DNA from 3 places in the Paenibacillus andongensis genome. Region 3 is predicted to be linked to each of the others. Evidence: a T-box and tRNA genes for the amino acid it is inferred to sense, from the RefSeq annotation. Region 3 holds a T-box; the other regions hold tRNA genes.
The links. A T-box is a leader RNA that pairs with one kind of tRNA and senses whether it is charged. The one in region 3 lies ahead of tyrS (tyrosine--tRNA ligase), so its partner is inferred to be a tRNA-Tyr.
Positions count from the first base shown of each region.

Region 1: it has a tRNA-Tyr gene. The T-box ahead of tyrS (tyrosine--tRNA ligase) is inferred to sense a tRNA for this amino acid. The anticodon was not compared.
Region 2: it has a tRNA-Tyr gene. The T-box ahead of tyrS (tyrosine--tRNA ligase) is inferred to sense a tRNA for this amino acid. The anticodon was not compared.

Region 1 is NZ_CP104467.1:1,495,615-1,501,241, forward strand. Features, by position in the region: rRNA gene NYR53_RS06840 (23S ribosomal RNA) at 1-1,715, shown strand, start outside; tRNA gene NYR53_RS06845 (tRNA-Asn) at 1,832-1,907, shown strand; tRNA gene NYR53_RS06850 (tRNA-Ser) at 1,911-2,002, shown strand; tRNA gene NYR53_RS06855 (tRNA-Glu) at 2,018-2,092, shown strand; tRNA gene NYR53_RS06860 (tRNA-Val) at 2,107-2,179, shown strand; tRNA gene NYR53_RS06865 (tRNA-Met) at 2,236-2,312, shown strand; tRNA gene NYR53_RS06870 (tRNA-Asp) at 2,325-2,401, shown strand; tRNA gene NYR53_RS06875 (tRNA-Phe) at 2,422-2,497, shown strand; tRNA gene NYR53_RS06880 (tRNA-Thr) at 2,514-2,589, shown strand; tRNA gene NYR53_RS06885 (tRNA-Tyr) at 2,599-2,680, shown strand; tRNA gene NYR53_RS06890 (tRNA-Trp) at 2,695-2,768, shown strand; tRNA gene NYR53_RS06895 (tRNA-His) at 2,793-2,865, shown strand; tRNA gene NYR53_RS06900 (tRNA-Gln) at 2,888-2,959, shown strand; tRNA gene NYR53_RS06905 (tRNA-Gly) at 2,968-3,042, shown strand; tRNA gene NYR53_RS06910 (tRNA-Cys) at 3,053-3,126, shown strand; tRNA gene NYR53_RS06915 (tRNA-Leu) at 3,136-3,224, shown strand; tRNA gene NYR53_RS06920 (tRNA-Leu) at 3,245-3,323, shown strand; gene NYR53_RS06925 (YjcZ family sporulation protein) at 3,584-3,697, opposite strand; gene NYR53_RS06930 (class I SAM-dependent methyltransferase) at 3,847-4,656, shown strand; gene NYR53_RS06935 (ROK family protein) at 4,730-5,627, shown strand, end outside.
Region 2 is NZ_CP104467.1:919,909-925,535, forward strand. Features, by position in the region: rRNA gene NYR53_RS04080 (23S ribosomal RNA) at 1-1,414, shown strand, start outside; rRNA gene rrf (5S ribosomal RNA) at 1,519-1,635, shown strand; tRNA gene NYR53_RS04090 (tRNA-Ile) at 1,691-1,767, shown strand; tRNA gene NYR53_RS04095 (tRNA-Ala) at 1,784-1,859, shown strand; tRNA gene NYR53_RS04100 (tRNA-Asn) at 1,865-1,937, shown strand; tRNA gene NYR53_RS04105 (tRNA-Ser) at 2,011-2,098, shown strand; tRNA gene NYR53_RS04110 (tRNA-Met) at 2,126-2,199, shown strand; tRNA gene NYR53_RS04115 (tRNA-Ser) at 2,211-2,299, shown strand; tRNA gene NYR53_RS04120 (tRNA-Glu) at 2,319-2,393, shown strand; tRNA gene NYR53_RS04125 (tRNA-Val) at 2,417-2,492, shown strand; tRNA gene NYR53_RS04130 (tRNA-Asp) at 2,574-2,650, shown strand; tRNA gene NYR53_RS04135 (tRNA-Thr) at 2,669-2,744, shown strand; tRNA gene NYR53_RS04140 (tRNA-Tyr) at 2,821-2,902, shown strand; tRNA gene NYR53_RS04145 (tRNA-Gln) at 2,917-2,988, shown strand; tRNA gene NYR53_RS04150 (tRNA-Lys) at 3,065-3,140, shown strand; tRNA gene NYR53_RS04155 (tRNA-Leu) at 3,160-3,239, shown strand; tRNA gene NYR53_RS04160 (tRNA-Gly) at 3,278-3,352, shown strand; tRNA gene NYR53_RS04165 (tRNA-Arg) at 3,362-3,438, shown strand; tRNA gene NYR53_RS04170 (tRNA-Pro) at 3,465-3,538, shown strand; tRNA gene NYR53_RS04175 (tRNA-Gly) at 3,546-3,616, shown strand; gene ade (adenine deaminase) at 4,098-5,627, shown strand, end outside.
Region 3 is NZ_CP104467.1:3,392,248-3,397,874, forward strand. Features, by position in the region: gene NYR53_RS14920 (transglycosylase domain-containing protein) at 1-2,233, opposite strand, end outside; T-box leader at 2,362-2,639, shown strand; gene tyrS (tyrosine--tRNA ligase) at 2,692-3,951, shown strand; gene rpsD (30S ribosomal protein S4) at 3,998-4,597, opposite strand; gene NYR53_RS14935 (sensor domain-containing diguanylate cyclase) at 4,972-5,627, shown strand, end outside.

The DNA of each region.
Region 1 (5,627 bases), 1.9 Mb from region 3:
GGCTTGCACGTATGTGCATGGGTAGGGGAGCGTTGTATGTACGTTGAATTCTGACCGTAAGGACAGGTGGAGCGCATACAAGTGAGAATGCCGGTATAAGTAACGAAAAGATCAGTGAGAATCTGATCCGCCGAAAACCTAAGGGTTCCTGAGGAAGGCTCGTCCGCTCAGGGTAAGTCGGGACCTAAGGCGAGGCCGAAAGGCGTAGTCGATGGACAACAGGTGGAAATTCCTGTACCACCGTAGCCGTTATGAGCGATGGAGTGACGCAGAAGGATAGTGACGCGAGCTGATGGATGCTCGTCCAAGCAGTGAGGCTGGTTAGTAGGCAAATCCGCTAACCGTAAGGCTGGGCTGTGATGGGGAGGGAAACTTTAAGTACCGAAGGTCATGAGTTCACACTGCCAAGAAAAGCTTCTAGCCAGGCGAAGGTGCCCGTACCGCAAACCGACACAGGTGGGTGAGAAGAGAATTCTAAGGCGCGCGGAAGAACTCTCGTTAAGGAACTCGGCAAAATGACCCCGTAACTTCGGGAGAAGGGGTGCCTCGGTAGGGTGAATAGCCCGAGGGGGCCGCAGTGAAAAGGCCCAAGCGACTGTTTAGCAAAAACACAGGTCTGTGCGAAGCCGCAAGGCGAAGTATACGGGCTGACGCCTGCCCGGTGCTGGAAGGTTAAGAGGAGTGGTTAGGGGCAACCCGAAGCTATGAATTGAAGCCCCAGTAAACGGCGGCCGTAACTATAACGGTCCTAAGGTAGCGAAATTCCTTGTCAGGTAAATTCTGACCCGCACGAATGGCGTAACGACTTGGGCGCTGTCTCAACGAGAGATCCGGTGAAATTTTAATACCTGTGAAGATGCAGGTTACCCGCGACAAGACGGAAAGACCCCATGGAGCTTTACTGCAGCTTGATATTGGACTTTGGTACGATCTGTACAGGATAGGTGGGAGCCTTTGAAGCCTGAGCGCCAGCTTGGGTGGAGGCGCCGTTGGGATACCACCCTGATCGTATCGGAGTTCTAACCTGGTACCGTAATCCGGTATGGGGACAGTGTCAGGTGGGCAGTTTGACTGGGGCGGTCGCCTCCTAAAATGTAACGGAGGCGTTTAAAGGTTCCCTCAGAATGGTTGGAAATCATTCGCAGAGTGCAAAGGCATAAGGGAGCTTGACTGCGAGACCTACAAGTCGAGCAGGGACGAAAGTCGGACTTAGTGATCCGGTGGTACCGAATGGAAGGGCCATCGCTCAACGGATAAAAGCTACCCTGGGGATAACAGGCTTATCTCCCCCAAGAGTCCACATCGACGGGGAGGTTTGGCACCTCGATGTCGGCTCATCGCATCCTGGGGCTGAAGTAGGTCCCAAGGGTTGGGCTGTTCGCCCATTAAAGCGGTACGCGAGCTGGGTTCAGAACGTCGTGAGACAGTTCGGTCCCTATCTGTCGCGGGCGTAGGAAATTTGAGAGGAGCTGTCCTTAGTACGAGAGGACCGGGATGGACGTACCGCTGGTGTACCAGTTGTCTCGCCAGAGGCATCGCTGGGTAGCTATGTACGGAGGGGATAAGCGCTGAAAGCATCTAAGCGCGAAGCCCCCCTCAAGATGAGATTTCCCAGTATGTAAGACCCCTTGTAGACGACGAGGTTGATAGGTTCGAGGTGGAAGTGCAGCAATGCATGCAGCTGACGAATACTAATCGGTCGAGGGCTTAACCTAATATAGGGATCTTTGACGAAAGTCAAAGTCTCTCAGTTTGAAACCTAAGGAATATTTTACAAACGTTTCGTATCTAGTTTTCAAGGAATAAATCCTTGAAAGATATATATTCCTATTCCCTGATAGCTCAGTTGGTAGAGCACTCGACTGTTAATCGAGTTGTCACAGGTTCGAGTCCTGTTCGGGGAGCCATATGGAGAGGTGTCCGAGCTGGCCGAAGGAGCACGATTGGAAATCGTGTAGGCGTCACAAGCGTCTCGAGGGTTCGAATCCCTCTCTCTCCGCCACTATCTTTCTAGTAAGGCCCGTTGGTCAAGTGGTTAAGACACCTCCCTTTCACGGAGGTAACAGGGGTTCGAGTCCCCTACGGGTCACCATTTTTAATTCCCATGGAGGCTTAGCTCAGCTGGGAGAGCATCTGCCTTACAAGCAGAGGGTCGGCGGTTCGATCCCGTCAGCCTCCATCATGTTTCCTAATCAGCTACTTGATTTAATAGGAAACGTGACATATACTTAATGACGCGGGGTGGAGCAGCCCGGTAGCTCGTCGGGCTCATAACCCGAAGGCCGCAGGTTCAAATCCTGCCCCCGCAACCAAATAATGAATGTGGAGCTGTGGTGTAGTGGCCTAACATGCCTGCCTGTCACGCAGGAGACCGCGGGTTCGAATCCCGTCAGCTCCGCCATTATCACATTCTATTAGTAAGGCTTTGTAGCTCAGTCGGTAGAGCAGAGGACTGAAAATCCTTGTGTCGGCGGTTCGATTCCGTCCAAAGCCACCATTTATTAACTAAATAAGCCGTTGTAGCTCAACTGGTAGAGCAACTGACTTGTAATCAGTAGGTTGGGGGTTCAAGTCCTCTCGACGGCACCATTGCTTTGTGGAGGCTTAGTGAAGTGGCTAAACACGGCAGACTGTAAATCTGCTCTCTTCGAGTTCGGTGGTTCGAATCCATCAGCCTCCATTTTCCTTTTTTGTAGGGGCATAGTTTAAGGGTAGAACAAAGGTCTCCAAAACCTTTGGTGTGGGTTCAATTCCTGCTGCCCCTGCCAAAATGCATTAAACTTAATATTGTGGCGGTCGTGGCGAAGGGGTTAACGCACCGGTTTGTGGATCCGGCATTCGCGGGTTCAAGTCCCGTCGTCCGCCCATTATTACCAAAGCAACATAATGGGGATTAGCCAAGCGGTAAGGCAACGGACTTTGACTCCGTCATGCCAAGGTTCAAATCCTTGATCCCCAGTTTTATATGCGGAAGTGGCTCAGCGGTAGAGCATCGCCTTGCCAAGGCGAGGGTCGCGGGTTCGATCCCCGTCTTCCGCTCCATTATTACTAAGGCGCCATAGCCAAGTGGTAAGGCAGAGCTCTGCAAAAGCTTTACCCCCAGTTCGAATCTGGGTGGCGCCTCCACATTTATTAGCCGGAGTGGCGGAATCGGCAGACGCACAGGACTTAAAATCCTGCGGTAGGTGACTACCGTACCAGTTCAAGTCTGGTCTTCGGCACCATTATTTTTACAAGTTCATATGCCGGCATGGCGGAATGGCAGACGCGCTCGACTCAAAATCGAGTCCGAAAGGGTGGAGGTTCGAGTCCTCTTGCCGGTATAACGAATAGAAAAAGCTCATGAAATCATTCGATTTCATGAGCTTTTTCTATGTATTCGTATATTGCTATTTAGAGTAGATCAATTATTAAATTCACAAAATGCTGCAGTCGTAAAAGTAAGTAAAAAGATCGATGCGGGTAGGGATGGTATGTTGCATAGATTGTCGGCATTAAAGAGAATGATCACGTATCTAGGAGGAGTTTCGGTCGTCTGAACCGAAACTCCTTATTTTTTGCCAATATCTCTAATGATTCATGATTACCAACAGAAAGACATAGTTACGATTACGAGCAAAATAAACAATACGAGAACAGCAGCGGCGGAAGTATGACCACCGCCGTAACCAACACCAGCACCAGCAGCAACACCCATTTATGTCACCCCCCATCTAAAGGAATGTTCTCTGCGAAATCGGATGAGAGACAATACTATCCTATGGGGAGTGGTTATGATTTGATTCAGTTTTTAGCCTAATAGAGGTTGGAAAAATACGCTTTTAGGCGAGCGCCTTTTTTTAGAAAATGTACCAAGAATCTGAACAAGAGGCTGCAGCCCCCCATATGGTAGAAAAGAGAATGTTATGCCATTGTGGAGGTGTAAGTGCTATCGAGTACTTAGATATGTTAGCCAAATTAGGAGTGGGCAATGCGCATCCCGGGGGATTCGGAGAGACGATTGAACAATTGAAGAAGTATCCCATTGAGAAAGGGAAGCGCGTGCTAGAGGTCGGATGCGGGACTGGAAGAACGGCATGTTTCCTGGCCGAGCAAGGATGCGAAGTAACAGCAGTCGATATTCGTCCGGAAATGATTGCGAAAGCGATCATAAGAGCTGAGAAGCAGGGGGTACAGGTACAATTCAAGGTTGGGGATGTATGCCAATTACCCTTTGATGATCATACTTTTGATGTTGTGATGGTGGAGTCAGTGACGAATTTTGCAGATGCTCAGAAAGCTGTATCCGAGTATTATAGGGTACTTAAATCCGAAGGTAAGCTCTATGATCGAGAAGTTATCCGAATCAAAGAGATGTCACCGGGTGTTCATCGGGCGCTGTGCAGCTTCTATGGGGTAAGTAAAATATATAGTATGGATGAATGGCGGGAGCTGTTAGAGAAGAGCAAATTTGAACCCGTGGACTTCTCAGGGATACATGCTTTCCCGCTAACCATGTTCGAAGATCAAGTCCAACATCCAGACCCTGTTCACTTGTCTGATAAGCAGTCGTTTATGGATCCGCGGATTTGGCAAATTACCGCCAAATACGATGAGCTCGTTAATAAATATCATCCCTATATGGGATATACTCTCATGATTGGATCGAAGGAATAAGGGAAGACAAGGAAGGAATTTGGCTTCCCAATGGCGAAATATATGAGAAAGATTATCATTGGGGGCTGTTTCTTTGAACGTAGATGTCATAACAGAACGAATTCCGAATCGTAAGGCGAAAGAAATCTATGAGCGAATTTGTCGTCAAACAACGGTATCCAAAACGGAGTTGTTAGAGCAAAGCGGGATGACGGTATCTACGTTGACGCGGCTTTTGGAGGAACTTACGATACAAGGACTTATCCTTGAATCTGGTTTCGGTGCTTCAACAGGAGGGCGTAGGCCGATTCTGTATGAAAAGAATCCGGCCTATGCTTATGTATTTGGTTTGGAAATATCCAGAACGTTGTCCAAGCTTGTCCTTGTCGATCTGGGAATGAAGAAATTGGATACACGGAGCTGGACGATGACGGCTGAGATGACGCCAGATGTGCTGATATGTCTAATCGTAGATGAAGTACAAAGGATGTTATCCACACATAACATTGATTCTTCCTCTGTGCTTGGAATAGGGATTGGTGCGGTTGGTCCTGTGGATCGCTTGTCAGGGACCATCTTGGAACCGTCCTATTTTCCAGCAAAAGGATGGAGAAATGTTGAGATTTGTAGGCAGTTGACGGGAGAATTAGGTATTCCCGCATTGCTGGATAATGGAGCTAACGCGGCGATCCTAGCTGAATCATGGCATCAACGTACGCAGAGTTTTAAGCATCTGCTCTATATTCATGCTGGAATTGGTTTGCGCTCCTCCATGGTTTCTGAAGGAAAGGTTATTTATGGTGCCGTCGATATGGAAGGCTCTGTAGGTCAGATGATTATTCAAACGGATGGTGTTCCCCATCGTAATACGTCAGGCAACTATGGAGCATTGGAGTCGTATGCTTCTTTATATGCCATCGAGAAGGCAGCTCGATCCGCCTTAAAGCAGGGTCGATCTACGGCGTTGTCTCATTTGGTTGATGACCCCGAGC
Region 2 (5,627 bases), 2.5 Mb from region 3:
CGTCCAAGCAGTGAGGCTGGTTAGTAGGCAAATCCGCTAACCGTAAGGCTGGGCTGTGATGGGGAGGGAAACTTTAAGTACCGAAGGTCATGAGTTCACACTGCCAAGAAAAGCTTCTAGCCAGGCGAAGGTGCCCGTACCGCAAACCGACACAGGTGGGTGAGAAGAGAATTCTAAGGCGCGCGGAAGAACTCTCGTTAAGGAACTCGGCAAAATGACCCCGTAACTTCGGGAGAAGGGGTGCCTCGGTAGGGTGAATAGCCCGAGGGGGCCGCAGTGAAAAGGCCCAAGCGACTGTTTAGCAAAAACACAGGTCTGTGCGAAGCCGCAAGGCGAAGTATACGGGCTGACGCCTGCCCGGTGCTGGAAGGTTAAGAGGAGTGGTTAGGGGCAACCCGAAGCTATGAATTGAAGCCCCAGTAAACGGCGGCCGTAACTATAACGGTCCTAAGGTAGCGAAATTCCTTGTCAGGTAAATTCTGACCCGCACGAATGGCGTAACGACTTGGGCGCTGTCTCAACGAGAGATCCGGTGAAATTTTAATACCTGTGAAGATGCAGGTTACCCGCGACAAGACGGAAAGACCCCATGGAGCTTTACTGCAGCTTGATATTGGACTTTGGTACGATCTGTACAGGATAGGTGGGAGCCTTTGAAGCCTGAGCGCCAGCTTGGGTGGAGGCGCCGTTGGGATACCACCCTGATCGTATCGGAGTTCTAACCTGGTACCGTAATCCGGTATGGGGACAGTGTCAGGTGGGCAGTTTGACTGGGGCGGTCGCCTCCTAAAATGTAACGGAGGCGTTTAAAGGTTCCCTCAGAATGGTTGGAAATCATTCGCAGAGTGCAAAGGCATAAGGGAGCTTGACTGCGAGACCTACAAGTCGAGCAGGGACGAAAGTCGGACTTAGTGATCCGGTGGTACCGAATGGAAGGGCCATCGCTCAACGGATAAAAGCTACCCTGGGGATAACAGGCTTATCTCCCCCAAGAGTCCACATCGACGGGGAGGTTTGGCACCTCGATGTCGGCTCATCGCATCCTGGGGCTGAAGTAGGTCCCAAGGGTTGGGCTGTTCGCCCATTAAAGCGGTACGCGAGCTGGGTTCAGAACGTCGTGAGACAGTTCGGTCCCTATCTGTCGCGGGCGTAGGAAATTTGAGAGGAGCTGTCCTTAGTACGAGAGGACCGGGATGGACGTACCGCTGGTGTACCAGTTGTCTCGCCAGAGGCATCGCTGGGTAGCTATGTACGGAGGGGATAAGCGCTGAAAGCATCTAAGCGCGAAGCCCCCCTCAAGATGAGATTTCCCAGTATGTAAGACCCCTTGTAGACGACGAGGTTGATAGGTTCGAGGTGGAAGTGCAGCAATGCATGCAGCTGACGAATACTAATCGGTCGAGGGCTTAACCAAAAAGCTGACTAAGCAGCTAGCACCTACGTCTAACGTAGCCATGCACATGATTACTTTACGCAAGTTTCGTATCTAGTTTTCAAGGCGCAAACACGCTTTGACTGTTTGGTGATGATGGCGGAGGGGACCCACGCGTTCCCATCTCGAACACGACCGTTAAGCCCTCCAGCGTCGATGGTACTTGAACCGCAGGGTTCTGGGAGAGTAGAACGTTGCCAAGCAGAATACCCCTAGTGGGTATTTTTTTTGCCACACTCTAGACTGTTTTACACATTAGGGCCCTTAGCTCAGCTGGTTAGAGCGCACCCCTGATAAGGGTGAGGTCGGTGGTTCGAGTCCACCAGGGCCCACCAATATTATTACCTTTATGGGGCCATAGCTCAGCTGGGAGAGCGCCTGCCTTGCAAGCAGGAGGTCAGCGGTTCGATCCCGCTTGGCTCCACCAAATATTCCCTGATAGCTCAGTTGGTAGAGCACTCGACTGTTAATCGAGTTGTCACAGGTTCGAGTCCTGTTCGGGGAGTCAAACCCCCAAAAAGTGAAGAGATGCTTCGTAGCATATTCCAATTACTTTTTGGGGATCCCATAAAATATATGGAGAAGTGTCCGAGCGGCCGAAGGAGCACGATTGGAAATCGTGTAGACGTCACAAGCGTCTCGAGGGTTCGAATCCCTCCTTCTCCGTTTCTTTAAATAAAGGAAAGACAATATGGCGGCGTAGCTCAGCTGGCTAGAGCGTACGGTTCATACCCGTAAGGTCGGGGGTTCGAGCCCCTCTGCCGCTACTAATTAAATTGGAGAGATACCCAAGTGGCTATAAGGGGACCCTCTGCTAAGGGGTTAGACTGCGTAAGTGGTGCGAGGGTTCGAATCCCTCTCTCTCCGTTGGTAAATTTTTAAGTTTGGCCCGTTGGTCAAGTGGTTAAGACACCTCCCTTTCACGGAGGTAACAGGGGTTCGAGTCCCCTACGGGTCACCAATAATTTTCTAGTTCGATCCCATGGAGGCTTAGCTCAGCTGGGAGAGCATCTGCCTTACAAGCAGAGGGTCGGCGGTTCGATCCCGTCAGCCTCCACCATACAACCCAAAAAAGTGAAGTGAAGCTTTGTAGCAACGCCGATTACTTTTTCGGGGCCCGTAGAAACCAATTTACTAGTATGGAGCTGTGGTGTAGTGGCCTAACATGCCTGCCTGTCACGCAGGAGACCGCGGGTTCGAATCCCGTCAGCTCCGCCATTTTTAGAAAATGAATATGCCGTTGTAGCTCAACTGGTAGAGCAACTGACTTGTAATCAGTAGGTTGGGGGTTCAAGTCCTCTCGACGGCACCACAATTCCCAAAAAAGTGAAGCAAAGCTTTGTAGCAACGCCTACTACTTTTTCGGGGCCCGGTAAGGCTTTATATGTGGAGGCTTAGTGAAGTGGCTAAACACGGCAGACTGTAAATCTGCTCTCTTCGAGTTCGGTGGTTCGAATCCATCAGCCTCCATTTCCAAACTATGTTGGGGATTAGCCAAGCGGTAAGGCAACGGACTTTGACTCCGTCATGCCAAGGTTCAAATCCTTGATCCCCAGTACTATACCCCATAAAGTGAAGGTAAGCTCTGAAGCGAATTCCTGTTACTTTACGGGGGCCCCATTAAAATTTCATGAGTCATTAGCTCAGTTGGTAGAGCACCTGACTTTTAATCAGGGTGTCGTAGGTTCGAATCCTACATGACTCACCATTTGCCTTATTTACAGCATGCGCGTATGGCGGAATTGGCAGACGCACTAGACTTAGGATCTAGCGGGCGACCGTGGGGGTTCAAGTCCCTCTACGCGCATCAAATCCTCAGCAGTATTTATACTCCTGAGGTACGATGCGGAAGTGGCTCAGCGGTAGAGCATCGCCTTGCCAAGGCGAGGGTCGCGGGTTCGATCCCCGTCTTCCGCTCCATTTTAGTAAGCGCCCTTAGCTCAGCTGGATAGAGTATTTGACTACGAATCAAAAGGTCGGGAGTTCGAATCTCTCAGGGCGCGCCATTTTTCATATGTTATTACCACCATATCGGGACGTAGCTCAGCTTGGTAGAGCACCTGCTTTGGGAGCAGGGGGTCGCATGTTCAAATCGTGTCGTCCCGATAGACACGCGGGCGTAGTTTAATGGTAGAACTTCAGCCTTCCAAGCTGATCGCGCGGGTTCGATTCCCGCCGCCCGCTTCAATGAAAAAGATCACCTTCGGGTGGTCTTTTTTCATTGTATAGGAGTATAGGAAAATATGTGAGATGCCGATTTGTGGATAAGTGATGTTAAATAACGAATGTCGATTTCTGGCTTCTCAGACTCTTTCGGCTCGCAGAGCTCTCGCTGTAAGCGCGGAAAACGCGCTTATTTGTTGGGGCGCTCCTGGATAAGCGCGTTTTCCGCGCTTATTTGTTCTTTAAGGGATGAGAAATCCGAGGAGGTTCGACCGTCCGTAAAGACATCGGTATTCCCATCACCTAAAGCTTTTTAACATCTGAATGATCTTCGCTCCGTATAATTTAATAAATAGAAATAGGGAATCCTCAGAAGTAGTATGAAACCCTTGAGAAAAACCTTTTTCATGGTAAATTTAATGTGAACAGATGGTTCAGGGAGATGTGACGTTTGACACCGAACCGGTAAAAGTTAATTAATACATAAAGGAGTACAAAACCCATGACGCTAAATAAAAGAACGCTAAATAAAAGAAATAAGCTAGTTGAAGTGAGCAGAACGCTAGCTAAGGTTGCATTAGGCGAAGTTTTTGCCGACGTAGTCATTAAGAATGGGACACTCGTCAATGTGTATTCTGGTGAATTACTTGAGCATATGGATGTTGCTGTCGCAGCTGGGAGAATTGCGTATGTAGGGAATGCAGACCATACCATTGGGGCTCAAACGGTCGTGATTGATGCCACAGGGAAGTATATGTCCCCGGGATTTTTAGATGGTCATATGCATGTTGAAAGCACGATGCTTTCCGTTACCGAGTTTGCCAAAGCGGCATTAGCCAAAGGAACAACGGGGATATTTATGGACCCTCATGAAATTGCCAATGTGTTTGGAACAGAAGGTGTAAGGTTGATGCACGAAGAGGGGCAGCAGCTGCCTATTAAAGTATTTACGACTTTCCCATCCTGTGTACCAGCAACTACGGACTTGGAAGATGCAGGTGCAAGCTTAGAAGTGACCGATATTAAAGAGGGACTGCAGTGGGACAACGTGGTTGGACTGGGCGAAGTCATGAATTTCCCTGGTGTCGTTTACGGCGATCCGAAAATGTGCGGGGAGATTGAAGAAACGATCAAGAGCGGTAAAACGGTCACAGGACATTTCCCAAGTGATGATGATCGTATGCTGCAGGCTTATATAGCATCAGGCGTGACATCCGATCATGAAACCATAACTCGGGAACAAGGTCTTCACAAAGTCCGCATGGGCATGCACCTTATGATTCGTGAAGGTTCGGCCTGGCATGATGTCAAAGAGGTCATTAAGGTGGTAACGGAAGATAAGGTCAACACATCCAATATTTCGCTCGTAACGGATGACGTCAATCCGCAAACTTTGGTGGAGAAGGGGCATCTCAATCATGTCGTGCGCCGCGCGATCGAAGAGGGTGTCGATCCTGTAACAGCGATGCAAATGGTGACGATTAATGTGGCGCGCTATTTTAAAATGGAGCAAGATTTGGGAAGCATTACTCCCGGTAAATGTGCTGACATTTTATTACTGGATGATTTACAGAAGGTCGAGCCTTTGACTGTTATTACTGATGGTCAGGTTGTTTTTGATAATGGCAAGCTTACGGTTGATTTCCCCGATTTCGTCTATCCCGAGCACATTCGCAATTCCATGAACGTTAAGCGGGAGCTTGCGGCTGAGGACTTCAAACTTGCAAGTCGCAGTAATCAGAATAAGACGGAGGTCAATGTCATCCGCATTATTGAAAACAGTGCAAGAACAGAGAAAATGACTGCAGCTCTAAGTGTTGTGCAGGGGTTCATCCAACCAGATGCGGAGCAGGATATTATCCGTTTAGCCTGTATTGAGCGACACCGTGGAACGGGTCAAATTTCACTTGGTTTTACGCATGGCTTTCAATTGAAGACAGGCGCGGTAGCCTCTACAGTGGCGCATGACAGTCACAATTTAATTGTTATGGGGATCAATGAGCAGGATATGGCTTTCGCAGCTAATGAACTT
Region 3 (5,627 bases):
AACTGATTTTCATCCGAACCATCACATTGTCGGCTTCAGTTGGAACGTATTTCTTGTTGAAAAGATCAGTAACCAAAAGATCGAATTTCGTCGTTAATTCGCTCGGCAGCTTACCTGATAAGCTGGATACGGTTGCTGAGACAATTCCATCCGGTTTAGCAAAAGTTTTGGTAGGGAATAACTCTGGTTTTTGTTCGATGGTTCGGTTCATGATGAGTGCCCATATATCTTTGGCGTGATAAGTTTGATGCGCTTGCGATGATTTCGTCGACGATGACAATTTATTAATCGGTTGATCATAGCCGATCCATACGCCAACCGTGATATCTGGGGTAAAGCCCATAAACCAAGCATCAGCATCGTCCTGCGTAGAGCCTGTTTTGCCTGAAATCTCAATTTTGCCGTATGATTTATAGTTTTTCATTAAATCTGTCGCTGTACCTTGGCTAATCACCGTTTTCATCATATCCGTAATTAGATATGCACTTTGTGGAGAGTAGACAGGGGTTGGCTTCTGATCATGTGTATAAATCGTTTTGCCATTCGAATCTTTGATTTCGCGAATCATAAACGTTTCGTTAAATACGCCTTTATTCGGAATAGAAGCATACGCGCCAGTCAGTTCCCTCACTGAAGTTCCTTTGCTTAAACCGCCGATTACACCGGTCTGCGCAGCGTAATCTTCTTTTTGAATCGATGTAATTCCGAGTTTCTTGGCAAAGTCCCATGCCTCATTAATCCCGACTTTATTCAAAAATATATCAATGGCAGGGATGTTGTAAGACTGGTTTAGAGCCTTTCTTGCTGTCATTAATCCGTGAAACTTATGATCCCAGTTTTCAGGAAGATGGAAGCCTTTGACCCCGTCTTTTAGAATAATCGGAATATCATCCACGACACTGGCCGGTTGAATGGCTCCTTTTTCTAAGGCTGGTATATAAGCGGCAATAGGTTTCATTGTTGAACCCGGCTGTCTGAATGCTTGTGTGGCGTGATTGAGCTGCTCTTCGAAGAAATTGCGGCCCTCAATCATCCCTTTAATAGCTCCGGATTTGGAATCGATCATGATGGCCCCAACTTGTTCCATGCCTTTTTTATCATCATTAGGGGCGAAGTTTTTATCGTTACTCGATATTTCATGCATGGAATCATAAATCGTCTTATCAATGGTTGTATAGATTTGATAACCGCCGCGTAAGAGCTGAGTATGTATGCCTTTTAATGCTTCATTATAAGCGGTTTGGTTTTTCTTCGGATCAAGTTCAGGTTTCTGGAGCTTTAACAGAATTTCGGCTGCTTCTTTTTCTGTTTCAATCATTAGGTAAGGATAAGTCGTATAAGCCTTCTGAGCCGCAGGGGGCATGGAAGCTTTGAGATCAAACTTAAGTGCTTCTTGGTATTGCTCGTTCGTAATTTTCTTTTCTTCCAGCATCCGTTTGAGTACTAATTGTTCACGCGTAACCGCTTTTTTAAAACCATCTTCATCAAACTCAGGCTTACTCGTGAATGCGGAGTACTGCGATGGGGATTGCGGCAGACCAGCTAAGTAAGCTGCTTGAGCAACGTTTAACTTATCCAAATCGTCGATGTTGAAGAGACCCTTGGCAGCTGCTTTAATCCCATATAGATTATAGCCTGTCGCGCCATTGCCATAAGGAATTTTGTTCAAATAAGCGAGCAAAATTTCATCCTTGGACATTAGGCGCTCCATCCGCAGTGCGAGCAGCAGCTCTCTTGCTTTACGGCCATCATCGCGGTCTAGTGTAAGAAATACCCGTCTGGCAAGCTGTTGCGTAATCGTACTGCCACCTGTTTGAACTTCCTCGTTCAGCAGTTTCTGAGTTACTGCGCGATAAAGTCCGCGGATATCGATCCCGCGATGATTGTAGAAGTCTTTGTCTTCAATGGCGAGGACAGCGTCTAGTAGAAGCTGCGGAATGTCATCTAGCTGAGCGAGACGACGGTCTTCTTCCGTTCGCAATTGCCCTATGACGGTATCATCATTAAAGTAGGCAAAGCCTGTGACTGCATTTTCCTGCATCTGCTGGCGTATGGATTCTTCGGTGCGTACAGGATCTTTTTTGACTAGGGCACTCACATACCCGAATGCCGCGGATCCACCGACAATTCCGGCCAAAAAAGCACAAATGATGGTCCATTTTAAGGTAATCCAAGTTACTTTGAATGTTGTTCTCACCCAAGGGCGATTCCATTTAGCGAAAAAATTGCGCATAAGTTCCAATATCCTCCTTACATGAACCCTAATAGTATACCATAATTGCACCTTATGCGGTAATGATGAAGCGAAGAAACGATGCCGACATGGTTTGACAACAGCTAGAAACATGTGATAAATTTTTATCAAATGCGTAGAAAGATCAGCAGTAGGTAGCTTGTGGATGCTTTCAGAGAGCCGGTGGAGGGTGCGAACCGGTACCTGCAGGTTAGTGAATTACGGTCTTGAGCAGTGAATGGGAACCTGCAGCAACTTCAGCTGCACAAGTAGTATTTGCCGATTTAACCCCGTTAAAGGTTCTTGAGTGAAAATAGCTAGCCGTGCACATAACACCTGTTATAGATGTACGTAACTACTGTTTTAATTAGGGTGGTACCGCGAGTCAAGTCTTCTCGTCCCTTTGTGGATAAGAAGGCTTTTTTTTGTATTTTAAGGATAAAAGGAGATGGATGAACATGGATATTTTGAAGGATTTGGAGTTTCGCGGGCTGCTTCATCAAATTACAGATCGAGAGGGCTTAGATAAAAAGCTTAACGAGGAGCGTGTTACGCTTTATTGCGGCTTTGACCCGACTGCGGACAGCTTGCATATCGGTAGTTTGCTGCCTATTTTAACGCTGAGACGCTTTCAGCTCGCTGGTCATGTTCCTTTGGCACTTGTTGGCGGAGGAACTGGTCTGATTGGTGATCCAAGCGGAAAAGCCAATGAGCGCACACTCAACGGGCCAGAAGTTGTCGAGGCATGGTCACAAAGCATTAAAAATCAGTTATCTCGCTTTCTCGATTTCTCCACTGAGATTGAAAATAGTGCAGAGCTTGTCAACAATTACGATTGGCTAGGATCGCTGAACGTCATCGAATTTCTTCGTGATGTAGGCAAAAATTTTACCGTTAATTACATGTTGGCAAAGGATTCTGTTGATTCACGGATTTCCAAAGGGATTTCTTTCACAGAGTTCAGCTACATGATTCTGCAATCTTACGATTTCCTGAAGCTCAATGAAACGAAAAATTGCTCTGTACAAATTGGTGGAAGTGACCAATGGGGTAATATTACGGCTGGTCTTGAGCTAATTGGCAAGTCCACAGAAAACCGTGCTTACGGCGTAACATTACCGCTTGTGACAAAGAGTGATGGGCAAAAGTTCGGAAAAACAGAAGGCGGAGCCATTTGGTTGGATGCAACCAAAACATCTCCTTACCAGTTCTACCAATTTTGGTTGGGCACAGCCGATAATGATGTCATCCGTTTCCTGAAATATTTTACTTTCGTTTCGCATGAGGAAATCGAACGTCTTGAAGAAGAAGTACAGGCTCAGCCTGAGAAGAGAGAAGCTCAGAAATTACTTGCCCGCGAAGTTACGAAGCTTGTACACGGTGGAGACGCGTTAGAAAGTGCTCTTAACATTACAACAGCTTTATTCAGCGGTAATATTCAGGAGCTTTCTCGTACGGAGATTGAAGAAGCGTTCAAAGATGTTCCATCTACAACCATTGACCAAGATAATATTGCATTGGTTGATTTACTGATTTCCGTAGGAGCGGCACCGTCCAAACGTCAAGCGCGTCAAGATATTGAAAGCGGGGCAGTCACGGTCAACGGTGTGAAAGTGACGCAATTCGATGCAGTTGCCAGAGATTTGGGCAGGCTCGGAGAATCTTACATTATTATTCGCCGCGGTAAAAAGAATTACTACCTAGTACAGTTTGCTTAATATAAAAATAAGCCCCTCAGGGAAATCCCTGAGGGGCTTGCTTTTATTAACGGCTGTAGAACTCGACGATTTGTTTCTCGTCAATTTCTTGTGGAAGCTCAGAACGTTCTGGCAAACGGATGTACTTGCCTTCTACGCTTGCGTCGTTGAACTCAAGGTAAGTTGGCAGGTAGTTACGGTTAGCAAGAGCTTCTTTCACTGCGGAAAGACCTTTGCTTCTTTCACGAAGAGCAATAACGTCGCCTGTAGATACGATGTAAGAAGCGATATCTACTTTTTTGCCGTTCACAGTTACGTGACCGTGAGCAACTAGTTGACGCGCGCCTGCGCGGGAGTTGGAAAGACCAAGACGGTAAACCAGGTTGTCCAAACGGCTTTCAAGCAAGACCATGAAGTTCTCACCGGCAATACCTTTAAGTTTGGAAGCTTTATCGAACAAGTTGCGGAATTGCTTCTCGTTCAAACCGTACATGTGACGAAGCTTTTGTTTTTCATTTAATTGAACGCCATAGCCGCTCATTTTTTTACGTTGTCCTGGGCCATGTTGACCTGGAGGGAATGGGCGTTTCAAGTCTTTACCGTTACCACTCAAAGAAATACCAACACGACGGCTTAATTTAAATTTAGGTCCTGTATAACGTGACATTTAGGAAAAACTCCTTCTTTTCAACAATTAGTTTAGTAGATAGCATCTAGATGTCAGGGTGAAGACAAGTGCCTGGTTTTGCTTGCGAATCATACTGTGATTCCCTGACAAGAGTAGTTCAGCCGCTGTCTTGGCAGGAGCAAAAGCAGTGAGGGTGATCACAAATGGCATTCACCGAAATCATGTTGTTACTCGACTTCTAATTTTATTAAAAACAGGTCCGTGTGTCAAGTCTCAATCCTTTAAAGTGATTCTAAAATATCAGTGCAATAAGCACAGAAAAATAGTATGATATATGAGGTAAGATTTAGCCTGGATCAATAGGACTACAGTTTGTTGGTGAAGGAGAGCCTATGAGTGAATCACTTCGTAGTATGAAACAACATAGTCGTGCAGAACACTTCGAAGAGTTTCTTCGGCAAGGACTTGTTCTTTCTAGCAGCTTTTCCTATTGGGAATCTAATTGTCATCAGGTAGTACTAGATGCTTTTGATGAATGGATTCACCAATTCGGGCAAGCGATGCTACCGCCTCAAACCGCACTGTTATGCGTAAATACGGATCTTAAAGTGGTTAATGCTTGCTCCAATGATACACTTCTAACTGATGCTTTGCTGCAGGTAGGAGCATCATGGAGCGAAGTCGAACGCAATGACAATCCACTTGCACGATGTGCTGCGAATCCCAAAATGCATATAATGACAAGCGAAGAAATGAGCGCAAAAGAACTGAAGTCAGTTATGGCTGCTTCGATTCCAGTCCTAGATCCACTAGGGAATCCAATTGTATATTTGGGACTATTTTCCCATACACTTGAAGAAGTAGACGAACTTACACAATTATTTTATATCCTTTCACTTTCGTTCCAAGGCAGTGTGCAAAGCGTGGCGGATCGTCGTAAGTACGACCATTTATTTATGCAGCATCTGAATAGGGAACTTGAGTTTAAGAAGCATGATATATTATTTGAGGCTTCTAAGAAGCTATACGCCAAAATTGATGTCGATTCGGTATTGACTGAAGTCATTGC